Regions from separate parts of the Paenibacillus polymyxa M1 genome, predicted to be linked through region 1. Evidence: riboswitches for the same ligand, from Rfam matches in the RefSeq annotation. Region 1 holds a riboswitch; each other region holds the start of a gene.
What was found. Region 1 has a riboswitch for thiamine pyrophosphate ahead of tenA (thiaminase II). Riboswitches for the same ligand answer to the same signal wherever they lie in the genome.
Positions count from the first base shown of each region.

Region 2: another riboswitch for thiamine pyrophosphate. It lies ahead of thiC (phosphomethylpyrimidine synthase ThiC); the one in region 1 lies ahead of tenA (thiaminase II).
Region 3: another riboswitch for thiamine pyrophosphate. It lies ahead of PPM_RS04720 (ECF transporter S component); the one in region 1 lies ahead of tenA (thiaminase II).
Region 4: another riboswitch for thiamine pyrophosphate. It lies ahead of PPM_RS13575 (thiamine phosphate synthase); the one in region 1 lies ahead of tenA (thiaminase II).

Region 1 is NC_017542.1:4,570,330-4,576,145, reverse strand. It holds gene thiE (thiamine phosphate synthase) at 1-199, opposite strand, end outside; gene thiD (bifunctional hydroxymethylpyrimidine kinase/phosphomethylpyrimidine kinase) at 196-1,026, opposite strand; gene thiM (hydroxyethylthiazole kinase) at 1,023-1,868, opposite strand; gene tenA (thiaminase II) at 1,894-2,583, opposite strand; TPP riboswitch at 2,718-2,819, opposite strand; gene PPM_RS20545 (NAD-dependent malic enzyme) at 2,890-4,611, opposite strand; gene PPM_RS20540 (glycosyltransferase) at 5,009-5,816, shown strand, end outside.
Region 2 is NC_017542.1:887,115-892,930, reverse strand. It holds gene PPM_RS29550 (hypothetical protein) at 67-219, shown strand; gene thiC (phosphomethylpyrimidine synthase ThiC) at 425-2,239, opposite strand; TPP riboswitch at 2,423-2,534, opposite strand; gene PPM_RS03965 (IclR family transcriptional regulator) at 2,651-3,394, opposite strand; gene PPM_RS03960 (alpha/beta hydrolase) at 3,693-4,730, shown strand; gene PPM_RS03955 (Fe-Mn family superoxide dismutase) at 4,982-5,816, shown strand, end outside.
Region 3 is NC_017542.1:1,055,371-1,061,186, reverse strand. It holds gene PPM_RS04730 (energy-coupling factor transporter transmembrane component T family protein) at 116-907, opposite strand; gene PPM_RS04725 (ABC transporter ATP-binding protein) at 882-2,366, opposite strand; gene PPM_RS04720 (ECF transporter S component) at 2,366-2,962, opposite strand; TPP riboswitch at 3,267-3,376, opposite strand; gene PPM_RS04715 (TatD family hydrolase) at 3,419-4,216, opposite strand; gene PPM_RS04710 (polynucleotide kinase-phosphatase) at 4,237-5,816, opposite strand, start outside.
Region 4 is NC_017542.1:3,078,905-3,084,720, forward strand. It holds gene PPM_RS13555 (ThiF family adenylyltransferase) at 1-736, opposite strand, end outside; gene PPM_RS13560 (thiazole synthase) at 733-1,500, opposite strand; gene thiS (sulfur carrier protein ThiS) at 1,503-1,706, opposite strand; gene thiO (glycine oxidase ThiO) at 1,703-2,851, opposite strand; gene PPM_RS13575 (thiamine phosphate synthase) at 2,909-3,502, opposite strand; TPP riboswitch at 3,833-3,941, opposite strand; gene PPM_RS13580 (ABC-F family ATP-binding cassette domain-containing protein) at 4,027-5,580, opposite strand.

The sequences.
Region 1 (5,816 bases):
GTAGCTGACGCGCAAGTTCGAGCATAGGAACCCCTGTTAACGCGCTACGGCCCTTTTCCCGGAACTGGATCATGGTGGTACCGCCAGCAAGAGCCTCCTGCACGACCCGACTTGGTTCCGCGAGGCAGTTCACGCTTCCAACAACCAGATACATCTGTAAATGCCGCCGCATGATCTCAGGTAATATTCGGCCGCTCATTGGAGTATCTCCTGACGACGGCGGTAGGCCCAATGATTGGTTGGACCGTGTCCCTGGCCCAGATACAACGTATCTTCAATCGCCGCCTGAATGAAGGCTCTTCCATTCAAAATAGCTTCCGGTACAGACACGCCTTTCCCTAATTCAGCGGTAATCGCTGCTGAGAACGTACATCCTGTTCCGTGTGTGTGGACAGTTCGCACCCGCTTGCCGCCCAGCTCTGTGAAGGCTGTTCCGTCAAAGAGCAGGTCAACAACTTGGCCGCTGTTTTCGCTCTCCTCATCATGGCCGCCTTTGATCACAACGAACTTGGGTCCTAGGCTGCTAATATGTCTCGCAGCTTCGCGGCGATCCTTTATCGTACGAATGCTTATCCCGGTTAAGGCCTCCGCTTCCGGGATATTTGGTGTGACGACCAGGGCCAAGGGGAGCAGGTCGTCGTTCAACGCCTGCACCGCTTCCGGTTGCAACAGCTTTGCGCCCCCTTTGGCAATCATTACAGGATCGACGACAACCTTTTCCCAGCCGAACTTTCGAATTTGCTCGGCCACAAGGCGGATGATGCCCGCGTCAAACAGCATGCCAGTCTTCAGGGCATCGACTCCAAGATCTGATCCTACAGCTTCGATTTGCTGCGCTGTTGCTTCCTGTGGCAACGGATATACACCGTGAACTCCCAAGGTATTTTGTACCGTAATGGCTGTAATAGCCGACATGCCGTATACGCCAAGCTCCTGAAAGGTTTTGAGATCGGCTTGAATTCCAGCTCCGCCGCCGCTGTCTGAACCGGCAATCGTCAGCGCTCTCGGTACATGCACGTCTCTCATCGCGCACCACCTGTTGTACTTGTTCCAGCTTCACGGATCGTGACATGCCCCTCCAGGGAACCAGTATGTAGTTTGGCAAGCTCGTCGAGAAAGGCTATCTGGAAGCTGCCTGGCCCCAGTTTTGCAGTATGTGCTGCGGCTCGGGAAGCTGCTGCACCGTAAAATGCCAAACCTGCTGTACCTGCGAGCAGCAGGTTGGGTTCAATTGCTGCAAACGCACCCAACACAGAGGTCAGCAGGCAGCCTGTTCCGGTTACCTTCGTAAGCAGCGCGTCTCCGCCACTAATCAATCGTACTTCGACCCCATCGGTGATGACGTCCTCTTTTCCAGTGATGACAACCATGGTATGGAGCGTTTGTGCAGCCCGAACTGCCAGATCGACATTACTGCTGTCAGCACTGTTGCCTGCATCTACCCCTTTAATCTCTCGGACTTCTCCGATTAGATGGGCGACTTCGGCTGCATTGCCTCGCACTAGTGAGATTTTTACTTCTTTTAGGATCCGCAGTGCTGACTCGGTTCTAAAGCTCGTCGCTCCCGCACCAACCGGATCCAGCAGAACTGGAACACCATGAGCATTCGCTGATTGTCCAGCAATGATCATGGCATCTACCAGCTCGCGGTTCAGCGTACCGATATTTAACACGACGGCGCCCGCTATTTTTGCCATATCTGCTACTTCCTCGGGTGCATAAGCCATCACCGGGGAAGCGCCCAGCGCATACAGGCCGTTGGCTGTAAAGTTGGTGACCACCACATTGGTTATATTATGAACGAGGGGGTTGCTATTTTGTACCTTTGTCAGGAGATCCGAATAACTTTGTTCCCATATACTCATCATGTTTATCCTCTCTCATCTCTACTGATTATTCCAAGACCGTAGCGCGCATCTGGACGGGCCATTGTTCCTGCTTATAAGCCATATCCCAGAACATATATTCCAGCTGGCAGCTTAGCATAAAATGCTCAATCATCCGCTCTTGCTCGGCAGCCGTGGCGACATTCGCCCAAGCATCCACACGCTCGCGATATTTGGATGTTACATCTTCAATCTGGTTTCCATAGAAACAAATCCATTCATAGAATGGATGAGACTCGTCCGGTCTTACCTCATCCATTAGCCTGCGTCCAATCTCAAGATATGTCCATGGACATGGCAGCAGCACGGCCATGATTTCTCCAAGACTACCTTCATGTGCGACTGTCAGCATATGGCGGATATAATGATGAGCGGACGGAGCGAGTGGATATCCCTGCATCTCTTCATAGGTGACACCTGCGATAGCACAAAAGTTTTGATGTGGATGAACCTCGCTGTTGAGAATAAAAGAGATCTGTTCGTTAAATACAGCCATATCCTCCCGGCTTGTGCTTTTGGAGATCGCGATGCCGTAAATCCGCATGTAGGCGTTCAAATATTCAAAGTCTTGTTTTACATAGTGAATCAGCTGCTCCCTTGTTAAATTTCCTTCAGCAATACCTCTCACAAAGGGATGCTCATAAATGGCTTGAAAAATGCCATCCGCCTGCCGACGAAGTTCTTGCGAAAAACTCATTTCCCCACCTCCAATAAAAATGGAGAACAAGAAGTCCCGTAAGATACAATTCTCGGAACAACGCCAAAAAGCCGCCCCGAAAACTGGAGCGGCTTCAACATAGGTTCAATGCGCAGAAAACGCTTGAAACCTTATATACGAAGGCTCCACTTTCCTACGCTAGTACGAACTAGATCAGGTTCAAAGGGTCCAAGTTCATTCTTGTCTCAGCCATAATGGCTCCCCTAGTGGACTTTCCTATTCTTTTGACTAATACTGTACATTCGTTCCTAGGTTATGTCAAACTGCTTTGATTCCAGTCAAGGATTAATGAGGGTGCTGGATTACACTTTCCACGGCTTTGACCCTTACATATTCCGGTTTCCACATCGCATCCCGAATGGCTTGTTCAATATCTGAAATGTGTGCCTGAGCTACCTGATCCTGAATTGCAGCCTTCGCTACCGAAACCGCAACCGCGAACGAAACATCACGTAATTTTCGGATATGGGGCAGCAGTGCACCGCCAAGTTCATTCGAATCTACGGCGTTGGCAACGGCATCAGCTGCTGCGGTAAACATGGAAGGGGTGATTCTTTTGGCCTTGACCACAATTGCGCCCAGACCTAGCCCCGGGAAGACAAAGGCATTATTCGCCTGTCCAATTTCAAACTTCGTACCGTTATAGGTGACGGGCTCAAAGGGACTTCCGGTAGCAATCAATGCTTTGCCATCAGTCCATCGTATCAAATCTTCGGGTACCGCTTCAGCAAGGTTGGTAGGATTAGACATGGGCATAATGATCGGTCGTTCCACATGCTGTGCCATTTCCTTGATAATCTCTTCAGAAAAGGCACCCGCTACACCGGAAGTTCCAATCAAGATTGTGGGTTTTACCTGACGAATGACCTCCAGCAACGGTATTTTATCATCTTCCGATCGGGCCCATGAGCTGATTTCTTCCTTTTTACGCACATATGGTTTCTGATAATCCAGTACATCTTCCATATCGTCTGTTAATAGTCCACGATAATCATAGGCCCAAAACGACTTGAATGAATCTTCCTCAGGAAGCCCATCCTTGATCATAGCACCCCGTATTTGGTCGGCGTTACCGATTCCTGCTGCCCCTGGACCAAAGACAAGTATTTTTTGTTCACGTAGCGGAGTTTTGGTGACACCTACCGCCGAAACAATCGCAGCTAATGTCACTGCTCCTGTGCCTTGGATGTCATCATTGAAGGTGAGAATGTTTTGACCGTACTTCCCTATAATGTGTCGTGCGTTCACGCTACCCACATCCTCCCAATGCAAAAGCGCCTTCGGGAATTGTGTTAATGCTTTGCTGATAAAGGTATCAATAAATTGATTATAGGCTTCTCCGCGAACTCGTTTATGCCGGTTTCCGATGTACAGCGGATCATTCAGCAGCTTCTCGTTATTCGTGCCGACATCCAGTACAATGGGCAGTACCCGCCCGGGATGAATGCCTGCCGCAGCTGTATATACAGCAAGTTTGCCAATAGCGATGTTAATTCCCCCGACACCCCAGTCACCAATTCCCAAAATACTTTCTGAATCCGTCACGACGATCAGGTCAACATCCTCACTACTCAAACCGGAATTATAAAACGCCTGTCCAATACCGTTCGGATTATCTATCGATAAATATACGCCCCCAGGGCGGTTGTACTCATGGCTGTATTCTTGAATGGCGGTTCCTACAGTCGGTGTGTAGACTACGGGCAGCATTTCACTCAAATGGTCGGTTAGCAGTTGATAGTAGAGTACGATATTTCGATTGTGAAGGTCGTTAAGTGAAGCATTTTTACGCAGCATGGTGGGTTGTGCCAAGAATTGCTGATATGCCCGAACGCTCTGTTTCTCCAATGAAAGGACAGTGGGAGGAAGAATTCCTTCCAGGCCCAGTTCTTTGCGTTCTTCTTCTGTAAATGCCACTCCTTTGTTCAAAAGAGGGTTTGCTAGCACGTCCTTTCCTCGTAAGGGAGTAGATAATGACCCATCACGATTGACATGGAATGCTTCCATAAAAAGACCTTCTTTCCCTGTATTTTGATAATTATTCATGATGAAAGATGACATGTTGTCCATAGTATGGACATGCAAATTGGTTTTATTCTTCTATTTATCTATGACAAAAAGACCTTATATATATCTTCTTATTAATCCTATAGAACTAATTTTAATTTCGGATTCATCTTGTAAATCGCATGTTTATAGTCCTAATGAATCAGGTCCAAATACTCTGTTTTTATCAAATATGAAAATAGATTTTTCTTCTCTTAAATGTTTATATATCAAGGGATGTGAGCTATTTTGTTAAGAAAATATGAAGTATTTGGACATTAATTTAATCTTGCTAAGCAAACATTTTTAATTCTTTTTCAACAAAATAGAATTATTCGGAGGAAAAGGAGAGGTTTGTGTGCAGGGACCTATAGCCATTTTTAGCGATAACAACAGGGCTATTGATTATCCCAATGTGATTTGTTTTTACCAATATATACAGTGCGAGGACACGGAGACCGCTTCAGTCTACGAGGATGCATGTTGCTGCCTGATTGATTATAGGGAGCCGGGGCAAGCCGTGCGGAAAGCTAATCAGATCCGTAGCCAATTTCCGCAAATGCCATTGCTATTGGTGACGGATGTAACCTTTCCGTTCAGTGATCAGCATATGGTGCAAATTATCGGAGTAGGCCGATTGCGTCTGCTATTTTGGCAAGCCAATGATACCGAAGAAATCATTTCTGAAATACAAAGCTTGCTCTATCCCGAGTATTCGACCAAAAGCCAACATGTTGCATTCATCTTATCTGTATATAACGAAGAGAAACGTTTTGTTCATGTCAAAACCTTTGCTGAGCGACTGCAAACCTTTATCCGTAGCCATATTATAGAGGGTTCGATTTATCTCATTGATGATGGTAGTCACGATGGCACGAATGCCTTGATTAAAGCGCTGGAGGCGGCAACGGACTTGTCCGTAAACCGGATTAACCAGAACCTGAGTCCGCTGCTTCAAACAAGGGAATTGGGACGCAATACGCGTAAGGCAGGGACGTATCTCGAAGGAATGCGGACCATCGGTGCGGATTACTACGTATTTGTGGACGCGGACGATTCCTTTTTTATTGAGGACATTGCCAGAATGATTAATGTTGTTCAGCAGGGCTACTATGATGTTGTGATTGGAACCAAAGATATGACCGCCGAGAATCGCTCTTTATTGC
Region 2 (5,816 bases), 2.2 Mb from region 1:
TCCTATACAGACGTCCTAAGCAACTCAATCTGAATTTGACAATATGGAATTGGAGGAATGACCCACATGAATACAATGAACTTAACTGTCCACACCCTGATGCCCTTTCACCACCAATACCAACGTGCCAACGCGGTGAGTATGCAGAAGAAAGAAGATAGCTCGGAGAAGAAGCTCAGCTTTCAGGACATTTTGAATGAAAAAATGGGTAAAAAATAAAGCTCCGTTAATCCGGTGCATATCTCGCTTTACATAAGCTGAAAAGCCGTAGTTTTCTACATCGACTGTAGAGAACCACGGCTTTTTGCTATCTCACGCGTTTCTAAACCTAAACTCATACATTCATGGAAATAAACCTCTGACGAGCTTAACTGTACTATTTGTTGAGGCTTCCCAGTTGATTGACTTTCGTATCGCTACCGATTTATCGCTCGCCATCCCGATACTGCTCTGCCTTCTCACGCATCCCGGCGACGACGGCTTCCTCGGTATTCAGTCCCTTATCTGCCGCATAGGCACGAATGTCCTGTGTGATACGCATACTGCAAAACTTAGGACCGCACATCGAGCAAAAGTGTGCTTCCTTGGCCCCCTCTGCCGGTAGTGTTTCATCATGGTAGGACAAGGCCCGCTCAGGGTCAAGCGAAAGATTGAACTGATCGCGCCAGCGGAATTCAAAACGCGCCTTGGACAAAGCATCGTCCCGCTGCTGTGCACGTGGATGGCCCTTCGCCAGATCGGCAGCATGTGCGGCAATTTTGTAGGTAATAACTCCCTCGCGGACATCATCCTTGTTCGGCAGACCCAAGTGCTCCTTCGGCGTAACATAGCACAGCATGGACGTCCCGAACCAACCGATCATGGCCGCCCCGATAGCTGAGGTAATATGATCATATCCTGGTGCGATATCCGTCGTCAGCGGCCCTAAAGTATAAAAGGGAGCCTCCTTACAAATTTCCATTTGTAAATCCACATTCTCCTTGATTTTGTGCATAGGGACATGTCCCGGCCCTTCAATCATGACCTGGACATCATGCTTCCATGCGATTTGCGTTAGCTCGCCCAACGTCTCCAGCTCTGCAAATTGTGCTTCATCATTCGCATCATAGATACTACCCGGACGCAGACCATCCCCGAGAGAAAAGGCCACATCGTAGGTTTTCATAATTTCACAGATTTCTTCAAAATGCGTATACAAAAAGTTCTCCTGATGGTGCGCAAGGCACCAAGCTGCCATAATCGACCCGCCCCGGGATACAATTCCCGTCATTCTATTCGCCGTCATCGGTATATATCGCAGCAATACTCCCGCATGAATTGTAAAATAGTCCACTCCTTGCTCCGCCTGCTCAATCAGTGTGTCTCGATACAGCTCCCACGTTAGCTTCTCTGCTTCGCCGTTCACCTTTTCCAGTGCCTGATATAGCGGCACCGTCCCAATCGGTACGGGTGAATTCCTAATAATCCATTCGCGTGTCGTATGGATATTACGACCTGTGGACAGGTCCATGACGGTGTCTGAGCCCCAGCGTACAGCCCAGGTCATCTTCTCCACTTCCTCCTCGATGGAGGACGTAACCGCGGAATTTCCAATGTTTGCATTGATCTTCACGTGAAAATGGCGCCCTATGACCATGGGCTCGCTTTCCGGGTGATTGATATTTGAAGGTAAAATGGCTCGTCCAGCCGCTAACTCCTGCCGCACAAACTCGGGCTCCACTCCTTCACGGATCGCCGCAAATTCCATTTCAGGCGTAATGATCCCTTGCCGCGCATAATGCATTTGCGTCACAGTGCGTCCTTGTGAAGCCCGTAGCGGACGGTTGGTCACGCCGGGAAATTCCACTGTTTCCCGTTTGGAGCCGGGTTTCAGTCCATTATCCTCCGGCTTGACGGCGCGGCCGTCGTAAGCCTCCACATCCCCCCGTTCCAGTGCCCAAGCTCGCCGTAATGGTGGCAAGCCCTGACGAATATCCACCTGATAGGCTTCATCTGTCATCGGACCGCTGGTATCGTACACACGCAGTGGCTCATGATACTCTATTCCCTGCGGCGTATGTGTGGGATGCAGTGCGATTTCACGCTCTGGCACGGCAATGTCCGGCCGAGAACCTTGAATATACACCTTGCGGCTCCCTGGGAAAGAATTAACCCTACTGGCTTGCTCCGTACTTGTCTTCTCTACTGCTGTTGATTTCACTCCTGTTTCTTTTGTTCCTTCGGTTTCCATTGATTTCATGATCCATTCCTCCCGTATCGTTGAAGTGACACACCGATCCGGAACCATTCCGAGGGTGGCGCTGATCTATGCAAAAAAGCCGGTTCCCTAGGGAACCGGCTAATCAAACGAGGCAGCTATCCAGACAGTGCGCACATGGAATAAAACCCTATGCGTCACCGCAGACAGCAGCTGCGTATACATTTCAATGGCCGATTACTTCCCTACGCTGGTATGATCCAGATCAGGTGCAAAGGGTCCGGAATCTTGCCCGATTCCATCTCAGCCCGCATTACAGGCTCCCCCAGTAACTGTGATACTTTCTATTCACATGAATTGGCGGCTATAACAGACATCCGCCATCTCTATCAGACTACTTTAAATTTATAGCTTTGGCAACCCTTGTATGATTTCCTTTTGTATTGATTACTGTTACGGGAGCATAAGCCCCATTTCCTTAGCTGCTTCGATCAAAACCGGAGCAAAATCATGCAGCGTCTCGGGTGCAAGTCGACTGACCGGGCCGGATACAGATAATGCCGCCGCGACCTGTCCTTTTCGGTTCACAATAGGCGCGGCCACAGCCGCAGCTCCTGGCTCACGTTCTTCATAGCTAGTCGCATACCCCTTCTCACGAATGTCCTGCAGCTGGGCTTTATATACCTCAGGATCTACCGAGGGAGGCCATTCTTCACTGCTTAGCAGTACCTCCAGCTCCTGTGGCGGCATAAAGGCCGCCAGCACCTTGCTGGAGGCTCCCACAGCCAGCGGCATACGCGCTCCCACGGGAGCAACCCTGCGGATCGCCTGATTGCTCTGCACGGCTTGTATGCGAATACGCATGCTTCCATCCCGCAGGTACAAGCTGACCGTCTCCCCTAAGCGATCACGCAGTCCTTCCATTGCAGGCTGTAACAACACCGCCGGCTCATCGCTTTGGGACAGATGCGTCGACAGCTCCCATATGCGAAAACCAAGCCGATATTTTTCCGTTTCGGCATTCCGAACGACAAATCCCCGATCCTCTAGCGTAGTCAAAAGACGATGAACGGTGCTTTTATGTAGACCAATTTGGGAGGCAATCTCCGTTAGACCAAGATCAGATTCTGCGGTAAAACACAGCAGTATATCAAGTGCACGCTCTACAGCGCGGACGGTTAATTTACGGTCTTCCATCGTGAACCGCTCCTCTTGTATCCATATTCGTTTCACACTATGAAACATGGTTACATAAATTATATAGAATAGTCGCGGCTACTGTAAACCGATGTTTTTGTGACAACCATATTACAGAACAAGAACAAACATCGACAATTCTTTGCATCATTTTTACTTTTCCGGTTCAGACGTTGACTTTGGATAATACCCATCATACGATAATAGGTATCTATACGGACATACCCTACTATTTTCAAGTGGAATTATACCTAAATTTTATGATTCGAAGATCAATTCTATATAAGGAGGCTCTTACATGATTTCGACATCCCAGCGCAACGCTCAGCTACAGACCGCTGTTCAGGAGCCGTCCACCCCACTCTTTAATCCCCGTATGCTGCGGTTCAAGCACGTTGTGATTGCTCTGCTGCTGTCGGTCGTATTTTTTCTGTTGTTTTGTTTTATTGCCTTGCATGCTTACATCGCCTGGGTGCTTACGAATCCCACCGTCGCGCCATTATACTCTAATCCGATGCAGGCCAAAGGTATGCCTTATGAGGAAGTCAGCTTCCCAGCCAAGGATGGTAGCCGCATGGTACAAGGCTGGTATATCCCGGCAGATCAATCGCGGAAAACGATTATTTTCAGTCATGGCTATGGAGCCAACCGTGAAGAAAGCTGGATTCCCATGTATGATCTGGCGCATTATGCCCATAGCTTGAACTTTAATGTGGTCATGTTCGATTACGGATTTGCGTCACAAAACAGCAAGGCCGTCGCAACCGGAGGCAAGGCAGAATCCCAACAGCTTCTTGGGGCCATCCAGCTTGCAAAACAACGCGGCTCGTCGGAAATTATTGTATGGGGCTTCTCTATGGGAGCAGGAACCGCTCTTCAGGCGGGTTTGCAAACCAAAGATGTGGACGCGATGATTTTGGACAGCACCTTCCTACTGGAACCGGATACGCTCTACCATAACATTCACAATCAAATTAATTTGCCGAGACATCCATCTTTGGAAATACTGGAGTTGCTGTTTCCAGTCTTGAACGGCACCAGTTTGCATCAGATTCCATATCAGGAAGTAAAAAAGGAGGACTATCCGTTTCCAATCATGTTTGTGCATGGTACACAGGATGAAAAGGCTCCTTACCCCATTGCGGAAAAGCTCGCTGCCAATCAGACCAACCCACTTTCCAGTGTATGGATTGTCAAAAACGGGATACATGAGCTTATTTTCAGAGAGCATCCTCGTGAATATTTACGGCGGGTATCGACATTTTTAAGCAGTGTACAGGAGCTGGAGGACAAGAAAACTACGGCTACTGCCCAGAAACAAACGACTACGAAGTAAAGAATTATTTTCGATATAAGCCTTCATCGCCTTGAAGAAGCTTGCCTATGGACACTTAACCCGTGCCGTAGACAGGCTTCTTTTTTTATTTTCCACGATTAATTATTGTTCTGCAAAAAAGGTATAACCTGATGAAGGAAGTTCATAGACATATTCCCGATGAGACGGCGAATATACTGGGTACATATGCATCCAGGACAGATCTGCTAGATCTGCCGGATAGCCATAGTGGGATACGGGAGGTAAAAACGATGCTGAGTACTTATGGGTCTTTCCTGCCCTTACGTGTGCTGGAGGAAATCCGTCATTGGAAGCAGCAGGAAAGTTGGCATGTGGAAGTGATTAAATCCGCTACTGAAGGGCTAGAACCTGCTTATGTGCGGCTGCTGGATGATTGGCGAACCGTATTTGAACAAACGGAACGGGCCGCCATAGAGCTGCTTGAAGAGCAACGGAGCGCGCTTGACCCGGTAGAACAAGCATGGCAACATCAGGAGAAAAAAGCGTCGTCTGCTCCCCAAGCTCATACACACCAGCTGGATGAATCATCAGCCCATTCAAGGGGATCAGACGCATCAGCAACTGGAGAGAAACCGTTGTCCGAATCAGGCTTGAATTCACAGCCTGCCTCTCAAGAATTAAATCGTCGACTGGACGATTTGCTGCAAACTGCGAACCGTCAATCACAGGAATATGTACGGCAGCTAGGTTTGCTGACCGAGCACAGTCATGCATTGCGTCAACAGCCAAAATCCGCCGGAGTTGTAATACACGCAGCACATGAAAGTCAATATTTCCTGATTTCGACAACTCCCTTTCAAGAGCCCGGCTCCATCGCACGAGCCACTGGGTTGTATCATGTAGCGGCAGAGGGTGAGGATTACCCGGAGCAAGCGTTTCGAGAGAGGCATGCCAGCATGAGAGGAGAAGGTTCTGGGGCTACTAAAGGCGTCCAGTCCGGTCAGACGCAACCTTCAGCAGCGGAAAAATCCTTAGTCGGTCGCCCGGTCCCTATTGGGGGACATCGGCTCCCTCCGCTTCCTTACCCTTATAATGCGCTTGAACCGTACATTGATGAAAAAACGA
Region 3 (5,816 bases), 2.3 Mb from region 1:
ATTACTGCGGGAAAATGTAATAAGCCCGCCAGCCCAGGCGGGTCTGTACGAGCCGTCAATTCCCATTGCATTAATATACCACAGAGCAGAAATCGGGCAAAGCCTTTTGCAACAATTAACGTACATCCCATACCCCTACATAAGGAAAGCAGGTACCAAGTCCCCAAGCCAACATCAGCAGCACCACAAAATAAAAAATAAATATAATATCTACAGCCGAATAGCCGATCGCATAATAATACGTGCGCTTGGTTTCATTAGCAAAACCCTTCGCTTCCATGGCAATAGCAATGCGCTGTGCACGCCGGATACTTTGAGCGAGTAGCGGAATGGCGTACCTGCGGAGCGTGGCGTACATATTCCATTTGGACACATGCTGGTGTAAACCTCGAATACGGTGGGCATGTCTCAAAGCCTGAAATTCCTCCAGCATCATCGGCATCAACCGCATAGCTGCCAAAAAGCTGTATGCATACTTGGGAGGGAGCTTCCATTGCTGCATCAGTGAATAAAAAAGGCTCACCGGACGAGTCGTTAAACCAAACAGCAACCCTGCCGCGGCCATACTCAGTGCACGAAAGCCCAGATGCATGCCTCGGAAAAAACTTTCCTGCGTAATATGGATCAGGCCCCATGTCCACCAGGTCGTCACTCCCTTGCCAAACATCATCATGCCTGTTGAGGTTGAAATAAACACCAATATAAAGGGGGATCCGTACAGGAGCAGCCGCTTCCATGGATGGCCTGACCAGACAAGCAACAGCAGCATAGCACATGCAACATTAAACATAACGTTCGGATCATGGATGACTATAACAATCACAAACAGCAGGGAAAACATCACGAGCTTTAGGCCCGGGTTTACGCGATGCAGCCATGTTTCATGATGAGGAAAGGACAGGCTCATACTGTAGTTCCCCTTTCTGAATCCGCCATACATCGGTACAATATCGACGGACAATTTCCGGGTCATGCGTAACCATCACAATGGCCGTGCCTGCCGCTCTCAGCTGCTCCAACATATCCAGCATGACAAAGGTATTACGCGCATCCTGCCCAAAAGTCGGTTCGTCCAGCAGCAGCACTTCCGGCTCCCGGATCATAGCCGTAGCAATACTCAACCGCCTTTTTTGACCCAACGAAAGCTGATACGGATGGCGTTCATCCAGCCGCTCCAGTCCGAACTGTATAAGCATTCGATCCACTCGTTCCCTACACTGTTCAGCTGTAAACAGGCTCTTGGGTAACGAATATTCCAGTTCCCTTCGTACGGTGTTCGCTACAAATTGCAGCTCTGGATTTTGAAATGCAAACCCAATACGCTCAGCCAGTTGCTCCGTATTGCCTGCCTCAGCTCCGCACACGCAATAACGACCCTGCGTGTGAAGTAAACGCATCATAGAGAGCAGAAGCGAGCTTTTGCCAGCCCCGTTTTCACCGACCACGCCAATCCAGTCGCCAGGCTTCACCTGCGCTTGCTCCACATAAATGACTGTGCTCAAACCCCGGAGTCCGCTAAAATGTTCTAGCTCCAGCAAATCCGTTGTAGGTGCTGAGGTGGACGGACTATCCGTATGCCCTCCATCTTTCTGCTGCGTCACAGACTCTCTCCAACGCGGCGAAGACGATTCATCCCATATCCCCGGATACCACACGCCATACTCGGATAATGCCTGCCGATGCACATGAAATACGTCTTCCGCCCTTCCGTCCGCAATCATTTCTCCTTGATCAGAAAGCACCACAATCCGATCCACATCCTGGACAATTTTATTGATTTTATGCTCTACAATCACCAGCGTCTGGTCTGCCGAAATGTTGCGAATGGTATCCCACACCTGTGTCGTGCCCTCCTCGTCCAACAAGGCTGTCGGCTCATCCAGAAAAAGCACTTCCGGCTCCATAGCCAGCACCGATGCAATCGCCAGCCGCTGTTTCATTCCTTGTGACATGCTGGCAATGGGCAGATGTATATCATCCGTTGGAAGACCAACCTGCATTAGCAGCTCGCGAATGCGGGATGGCATCTGCTCCCTTGGAACCTGCTTATTTTCCAATACAAAAGCCAGTTCCTCGTCTGCATATGACATACAAAATTGTGTGTCGGGATCTTGAAATACAATACCAGAGAGACTCGGGATCACGGCAGCATCGTATTTCATAGGCACTTCTATCGTGCGTGGAATCAGACCGCTCAGCACCTGAAGCAGCGTTGATTTGCCGCATCCGCTCGGCCCCAGTAGCAGCAGCTTTTCCCCTTTGCGAACAGATAAGGACATATTGTGAAAAAGCAGCTCTTGCTCACCGGGGAATTTCAACCGAAGACGGGTGATCGAAGCCACCACATCTTCGTTGGCCGGGCTCATCAATCCAGCCCCTTATAATCTTGTTCCGTTGCCGGTCTCAAACTTCGCGTAACGCCGGTTACTTCCAATGCCTTAGCCAGATAGAAAGCGAATATTCCAGCAATCACAATACTGCCAATCATCCGAAATCCAATATACAAAACATAGTTCCAGGTCGATAGCTGATCAATATACCCATAGCTGAAGTCTAAAATCAGAGAAGTGACAGCAGCTCCTGCCGCAGCTAGTGAAGCAATCCACAGGTTGGCGTTCCGATACAGAAAAATCGCAAAGAACAGCTCCGCTCCCAAGCCTTGCAGCAGACCATAGTACAAGGTGGACATGCCCCATTCACTTCCCAAAAAAGCACTGACGGTTGCCGCGGCCACCTCTGCCAAAATCGCAACACCCGGTTTGCGAATGATGAGATAAGCGAACGTGCCAGCCATAAACCACATGCCATACATTAGTTGTTCGGCGTGCATACCGAATGGTTTCATCAAATCATAGGCAGGTCCCCATATTTTGTAGACCAGCCCAAACACCACGGAGATTACAATCGTGACCAAAATATCAGTCAGCTTCAGTCCTTTGGACGCTCTTACATTCGTATTCATTGTTGATACGCTCCCCTTTTTCTTTAAAATAGGCCATTTGGCCATAAAAAAAAGCCTGTCCGGAGCTGAATCTCCAGGCAAGCTTTATGCGCAGTCATAAAATGATCACCATACATTATCAGTTGTCGACATATCTCATATAGCACAGCAGTCTACTGCACTAAAACCAAGCCAAAGTCAGGTACAGAACAAGACACGCTTGTCCGTCTGCAACTTTTTACAGACTGTAGCTCATTAACTTGATATAGGATATGAAACGTATCCATCGACTAGCCGCCGCTAATCGGCGGTATTCCTGTTTCTTGTAAGGTGTTCTAGGTTTCTCTACGCTGGCATTACCCAGATCAGATTTCACGGTCGGCGGCAAGGGCCACCCTCTCAGCCTGACTATCTCAAGCTCCCGACAATGCTTTTTAATTCACTATAATATATACCACATCTATGGCTTTGACAATCCTATAATCCGAAGAAACGTTTGGCCGTTTCCGTCGTCGCAATTTCGATCTCCATCATGCTGCGGCCTGTGCACTCGGCAATCGTAGCGGCGATGTGAGCGAGATACACCGGCTCATTACGCCCTTCTTTGGGCTTCACGGGCAAATTACGCGGGGTCAAAAATGGAGCGTCCGTTTCAATCATCAACCGGTCCAATGGAATATCCCTGACCAGCTCCCGCAGATGCTTGCCGCGCCGTTCATCACAGATCCAGCCTGTGATACCGATATACAGTCCCATTTCCACATACGTATGCAATTCCTGAGCAGTACCAGTAAAACAATGCACCACCGCTTTATCGACAAGCTCTTGATGCTCTCGTAACATAGCGACAAAATCCTCATGCGCATCTCGTTCATGCAGAAATAACGGCATATGTAGCTCACCCGCCAGTTGAATCTGCTCTCCAAACCATCGGCGCTGTACATCACGCGGAGAAAAATCACGGTTATAGTCCAACCCGCATTCTCCTATGGATACGACCTGCGGCTGAACCGCGAGTTGGCGGAGCTGTTGAATCGTATCTGTGCTGCAATTTTTGGCATCATGGGGATGCACGCCAGCTGTAGCATACAGCTGACCAGGATAACGCGCTGCATACTGAGCGGCCTCTCGACTACTGCGAACACTGGTTCCAGTAATAATCAACGGTGTAATCCCTACAGCCGCTGCTCTCTCGACCACCTGTTCCCGATCTGCATGAAACGAACGGTGCATCAAGTTCACACCAATATCAATCAACGGTGTACTCCTATCCATCTCAATCCCTCCTTCGCAAACTACAATCTCGGATCAATCGGCTCCGATTCCAGAGATAGCGCGGCCAGGACGCATTCATGTATACGCTCCACCGTATCCTTGCGGACAAAACGTTCCACGCCCTCCATGCCAAGCGCTCCTTCCATCAAGGCATGACGCTCCTTTTTGTTCGTTCGACGCTGCTTCAGACGTTTTAAATTCTCAGGGACAAGATAATCCATACCGTAAATGATGTGCAAGTACTTCCGGCCTCTCACCTTGATTGCAGGCTGAATCATCTTGTCCCGATTTTTCATCAAAAAGCGTTCCGGCTTGATCACAATGCCCTCATGACCATCCTCTGTCATCTCATTCCACCAGCGAATGACCTCTTCCTCGCTTGTTTCATCCGTGATGACACGATACTCTGTCTCCATAAATATAGAGGACAGTCCTGCCAGCTCCCGGTTGTGCTCCATATGCCAAATATGAGATTGGTCAAAAAACGTCTGTCCGCTGTGGGCCAGTGTATGAAACGGTGCAATACGAATTTCATCCAGACCGTCCACATCCCAGCAATATTTTTGAAAAGCCTCTTGGAACGTTACGGCATTGCCATATTTCTGTTCCATTTCCTCCAGCCAGTCTCCAACCTCTCGGCCTGCAACCTTCGCCTGCTTCAGCTTGTCTACCAGCTTACTGCGATCCAGCAGAGCTGCTTCACCCACATGCGCATACTGTGCAGCAATCAGTTCCCGAGCCTTGAGATTCCACGGTACAATTTCCGCATCCAGCAACACAAAATCCGTCTGGTTCTGTTCAAAATATCCGGCATCCACTAGATCCGCATTCAGCTTCTCCAACACCTGCTTCCCAAAGCCTGACTCAAAGAAGGGTCGTCCGCTTCGGGTGTAGATCGTGCCCAATGTCGGGTAGCCTACATATTCAACAGCAGCCAGTTCGTTTTTGAATAATAGCAAAATCGCCCGACTACCCATATGCTTTTTCTCCGCTACCATCGTTTGTACGCCTTGACTGCGATAATAAGCTAGCGCTTCACGCGGATGCTCCAGATAACCTTCCTCTCCGGAAACCTTGGGGGCAGGACTCATCGTGGGCGGAATGTACACCAGTTCCTCCATCGGTACCGTCACATGTGACACGGTATCTATAGCGGTTTTGACCGATTCTCCTTGTACGCGCACTTCGCCATACGATTCCGTCAGCACACTGTAACCAGCGATGAGCTTACGTAAATTCGGCGGGGAAAACCGTTTTCTCTGCCACCGGACAAGTGGGCTATCGGGATCATTCGCATAATTCTCATGAGCCGGAACGCTGACAAATTCCTTTTCCGGATAACGATAAGCGGTCAGCATACCACCAAATACCACACCTTGATCAATATTCACCGTCTGATTGACAAGGGTAGGCTGCGGTCTCGGATCATGTCCCCATACTACTATTTCTCCCGATTCATGGTCTACGAACCAATCTTTGCGGATTGGTTTTCCGTCTGCATCCTGACCTTCCGTATCTCCATAACGACAGTAATCAGAAATACGCGCCGACTGTTTGCCAATAAAATGATCCTTGATCCCCGCATGAGTCACAACTACGT
Region 4 (5,816 bases), 1.5 Mb from region 1:
GATCCACTGCTATTGCTACATACTCATTTTTCCACAAATCAAACGAAAGCAACTTTCCTCTCAAGTTCTCAGGATATCCACCAAGAAGCTTGAAAGCTTCCGTAGTCTGGTTAGCGGTGACCATTTGTACTGCCTGCGGAATAATCCCGGCCGTATCACAGGTCTCCCCTCCAAGCGGTACAGTTCCCATCAGACAGTGTAGACAAGGTGTCTGACCCGGTAAAATAGTGTAAGTTACACCATAGCTACCCACACATCCTCCATAAATCCAAGGAATGCGATGCTTGAGTGCCATGTCGTTCATAAGAAGCCGGGTATCGAAATTATCGGTTGCATCCATCATGAGATCTACCCCCTGGATCAACTCTTCCAGCTCTTCTATCCCAACATCCAAGACATGTGCATGTACAATTGTTTCCGAATTAATATCCTTTAATCTTCGCTGGGCAGCTACTGCTTTGGGACACCTTTGCACAGCATCACTTTCCTGAAAAAGCTGCTGGCGCTGCAAATTGCTCCATTCCACATAATCCCGGTCTACCAGGCTTACCGTACCTACGCCTCCACGAACTAACGTTTCTGCAATACCTGTGCCCAGCGCTCCAACACCTATGATTAGTACGTGAGAGGAAGCAAGCCGGCGTTGGCCTGCAGGCCCAAAGGGTGCAAACCTTTCCTGTCTGGAATAACGGTCACTTTGTGGTGGTTCAGCAGCAGATTTTTTAGTAATCCTCATCCCTGAACCATGCCTTCTATCGGACTGCTTGCTGAAGCATAACGTTTTACAGGAATCATCCCCGCCTCAAATCCATATCTACCTGCACGTACAGCCAACTTCATGGCCTCAGCCATTTTCACAGGATCCTTCGCTCCTGAGACAGCTGTATTCAGCAGAACACCATCTGCTCCCAACTGCATTGCCATTGCTGCGTCACCAGGTGAGCGAATACCAGCATCGACAATGACCGGAACTTCCGCTTGCTCGATAATCAACTCTAACGAAAACGGATTGAGCAAACCATGTCCTGTACCAATCGGCGACGCTCCAGGCATTACGGCATGTACTCCAAGCTCTTGCAACCTCTTCGCTAGTATCACATCATCCGATATGTAGGGTAGCACGACAAAGCCTTCCTCTAGCAACTTTTCACTAGCTTTCAATGTTTCAAAAGGATCAGGCAACAGCGTCTTGCTATCCCCAATGACTTCTACCTTAATCATATCGCACAAGCCGGAGGCTTTTGCCAACTTGGCAATACGGATTGCCTCCTCTGCTGTTGTTGCCCCCGCTGTGTTGGGAAGAAGTGTATACCGGTTCAAATCCAGTGTATCGAGAAAATGCTGCTTATCCCGTTCCTCCAAATTCAGTCTGCGCACAGCGAACGTTAATATTTCCGTCTCAGCAGCCTCTACGGCTTGGGATTGGATATCCAGATCCGGAAATTTCCCTGTTCCTAGCAACAGCCTTGAGGTAAAAGATGCTTTTCCAATGGTTAACATGATCAACCGCCTCCTACAAAATGTACGATTTCTAGGCAATCTCCATCCTTAAGTACCGTTTCATGATGATCTTCACGGGTCAATATATGCCGATTCAGCTCTACCACTACGGTTTTCACCTTTAAATCAAGTTCATGCAGCAATTGATCCACACGAGTGATTCGATTGGAAATGGTCATACTCTGTCCGTTAATGGTCAGCTTCATAAGCTTTCCTCCTTGAGAAGTTCAGAAGAAAATTTACTTATTCCAAGTCCAGCTGCACCTGCCCCTTTAAGCATAGCTGCCATCGCTCGCCCAGTCGCATCACTAAGCAGGACACCGTTGCGATAATGCCCGACTGCAGCATAGACGCCCTCTACTCCAGGAACAGGTCCAATGAAAGGACGCTCCGCAGCTGCCTGCGGACGCAAGCCTGCCCATGCACGTACAAAAGAAGCTTCCTGTACACGCGGTAACCAGGCAGATGCACGTGCTAACAACCCCTTTAAGCCACCTACGGTCACCTCTTTGTCATATTGATGCGGAAGACTCGTGGCACCAATCCAAAGCTCGTTATTCTGTTTAGGCACGAGGTAAATATCGTCAGCATAAATGGTATAATCCAACGGATGATCCTTCAAGGAGACCGCTACCGCTTCGCCCTTGACCGGGTATAGTGGATAATCAAACCCAATTTGTTCTAGCAATTTCAAGCTGTCCAAGCCTGCGGCAATCACGACCTGATCGCAGGAAAAAAATCCACTATCCGTTCGCACACCACAAACTCGACCATCCTGTATGACCAGTTCCTCAGCTTGAGTTCCAGACCATATTGTTGCTCCCAGCACCGCAGCTGCCCCTGCATAAGCACGGCAAAGCTGGACAGGAGACACTTGTGTCTCCTTTGATCGGTAGATAGCCCCAATTACTTGATCTGCCAAGCCCGGAATCCGTCGGGCCAACTCCTTGGCATCCCACCAAATGGGACGATCATCCTCTCGCATATTCGCAGCATTCCAGCGTTTTTGGCCCTCTGCTTCCGAACGAAATGGGGTCACAAATCCTCCTGTACGAAAGTCCACTGAAATACCCGATAAACGTTCCAAATCACAGACAAGGTCAGGGAATGCATCTCGACTTGTACGGGCAAATCGTGCCAGCTCAAGGTCTGCAAACTCTTCACTTTCCGCTGCCAGCATTCCCACCGCTGCTCCTGATGCTCCCTCACCAGGGATCCATCGTTCCAGCATGATCGTACTACGTCCCTCCTTAGCCACATGATAAGCAATGGAACTGCCGATCACACCTCCGCCTATGACCAAGCATTCAGCGTGTCCTATCGCTTTTTTCTCTGTATGTGTCTTTGACATATGTTCCGTGTCTCCTCTCCAGTAAGCATTCTGCTTTCCCTTCGTCTTGTTTTCTTGCTACAGGTCGTGAACTACAAGATCTACCATTCGCCTATATTCCATCGCTGCTGCAACGGGTGACTTTGCTTCCCATATACCAGACATCACCGCAATTCCGCTTGCTCCAGCATGATAAAGCTCTGGAACATGATGGGGTTGTATGCCTCCCAGCGCTATCACCGGAATGTCCGACAATCTGCAAATGCGTTCAAGCTGTGCTATACCCCGCGGTACAAGACCGGCTTTACAATGGGTCTCATATACATGACCAAATAGTACATAGTCTGCTCCAGCCTGCTCGGCGGTCTGCACCTCCTCCAAGGAATGTACAGACACTCCACAGCGTGTACCCTCTGAAAGTAGACTTTTCGCATCCACCACAGATAACCCATTAGCTGGAAGCTGGACAGCTCCTGCCGAGGTAAGTAAAGCTACGTCCACGCGGTCATTTACTACAATTTGCCGCAAAGGAACTTCCTGCTTGATCATGCTACGAGTCAAAGAAAGCAAAGCAGAGGCACCCTTCTGTTTCGAACGTGCGTGTACATAATGAATATAAGGACAAATAGCGGCAGCCACTTGGGGTACATTCACACAGGAGACACTTTCCATCGTAATTACGTGTAATTCGATCTCATTTTCACCTCACTTGGACTAAAGAATATGAACTTGTGTTATAAAAAAATCGTATTAGCTGAATCTATATTGTTTTAGCTCCATATTGGGTAATATCATACGGAGCCAGCCACATGTACCAGCAATAATGAAAGGAGATTATATGTAAATCCATCTACGGAAACTCGAACAAATGAAGATGAACGAAACGCAAAAAGCCACTTCCCAAAGGAAGTGGCTTGACAAACGTTCAAAATCAAACGGACTATTATATCCGTAAACGTATATCGTTCCCTGCGCAAACAAAAGTAAAGAGCTACTACCTTGTTTGTACAGTACTCACTTCCCTACGCTGGCATAACCCAGATCAGGTACAAAGGGTCCGAAATCCATTTATTTCGTCTCAGCCGCATGGGCGGCTCCCCTAGTGTGACTATTTTATTGTATCAGCTAAAGATAGCTTAGCATATTTTCCTAATTCTGCAAACCCCACCTTGTATGAAATCTGTCAGAACTGGATTTTAGTTAACTTTACTAGACCACTCTTCTACATTCCACGTTTTGGTTACCCAATCCTCGTAAAAGTCCGGTTCGTGGGATACAAGCAATACGGTCCCTTTGTATTCCTTCAAAGCGCGTTTGAGTTCATCCTTTGCTTTGACATCCAAGTGGTTGGTGGGCTCATCAAACAGTACCCAGTTACTCTCACGCATTAACAGTTTACAAAGGCGGACTTTAGCCTGTTCTCCACCACTAAGCGCAGACAGAGGCCGCGTGATATGCTCATTCTTCAAACCACAACGCGCCAAATGCGCTCGTACTTCATGCTGATTCAAATGTGGAAATTCATTCCATACATCGTCAATCGGTGTAATTTTCTCTGCCTTTACTTCCTGCTCAAAATAAGCGGGCTGCAAGAAATCTCCTTGATAGGTTTTTCCGCTGATTGGAGGTATTTTCCCCAGAATGGTTTTGAGTAACGTAGACTTACCAACACCATTGCAGCCTACAATTGCGATCTTTTCGCCACGTTCGATCGTCATGGACATTTTAGGCAAAAGGGCATGAGTATAGCCAATTTCAAAATCAATACCCTCAAAAACTGTTTTCCCGCTTGCACGGGCTTCTTTGAACTGAAAGGTTGGCTTTGCGGCTTCTTCTGGCTTATCAATACGTTCGATTCGATCAAGCTGCTTTTCACGGCTTTTTGCACGACCTGATGTAGATGCGCGCGCTTTATTGCGCTGAATAAAATCTTCCTGTTTCTTAATATATTCCTGCTGCTTCTCATATGCATCAATATGCTGGGCTTTGTTCAGATCCGCCATTTCAAGAAACTTTTCATAGTTAGCTGAATAACGGGTCATCTTAGCAAATTCAAGATGGTAGATTACATTAACGACTTGGTTCATAAATTCAGTATCATGTGAAATTAGGATAAAAGCATAGGGATAATCCTTCAAATATCGCGTAAGCCACTCAATATGCTCCACATCCAAATAGTTGGTAGGCTCATCCAGCAGCAATACATTTGGCTTTTCCAACAGCAACTTCGCAAGCAGCACCTTTGTCCGTTGCCCACCACTAAGGGCTGCTACATCCCGATCCAGTCCGATGGCAGAGAGACCTAATCCATTCGCCATTTCTTCAACCTTCACATCAATGAGGTAAAAATCCCCCATATCCAGTTGCTCTTGAATTTCTCCCATCTGTTCCAGCAGTACTTCCAACTCTTCGGGAGAAGCCTCTCCCATTTTATCCGTAATCTGCATCATTTCCTTTTCCAGTTCCAACAAAGGAAGAAACGCGTCTTTTAATACATCACGTACTGTTTTACCTGGCGTTAGCTTGGTGTGCTGATCCAGATAGCCATAACGTACACGTGGAGTCCATTCCACTTTGCCTTCATCTTTAAGCAATTTTCCAGTCAGAATGTTCATGAGTGTCGATTTACCAACACCGTTTGCTCCTACCAATCCTACACGTTCCCCCGCAAGTAATCGAAAGGAAACATTTTTAAATAACGCACGGTCCCCAAAGTTGTGGGATACATTTTCTACAGTCAATAAACTCATAACCTGTTTTTGGCTCCTTATTGTCTCATCGGCATTGCCGAGTGTTCTTATTTCATATAGCTATTGTTTCTTTCAAAGCTTTATTGTAGCACATCCGGCACCCTTATCGGAATATTGAAAACAGCGAATTTTAAGGTTTTCAGATGGATTGGCCTAAAAAAAGAAAAACAGTTAATCGTAGTAGCACTTAAGCTCCTCTTCGGTAGGTACGTAAGGAGTTTCTTGCTGCTTTGGTA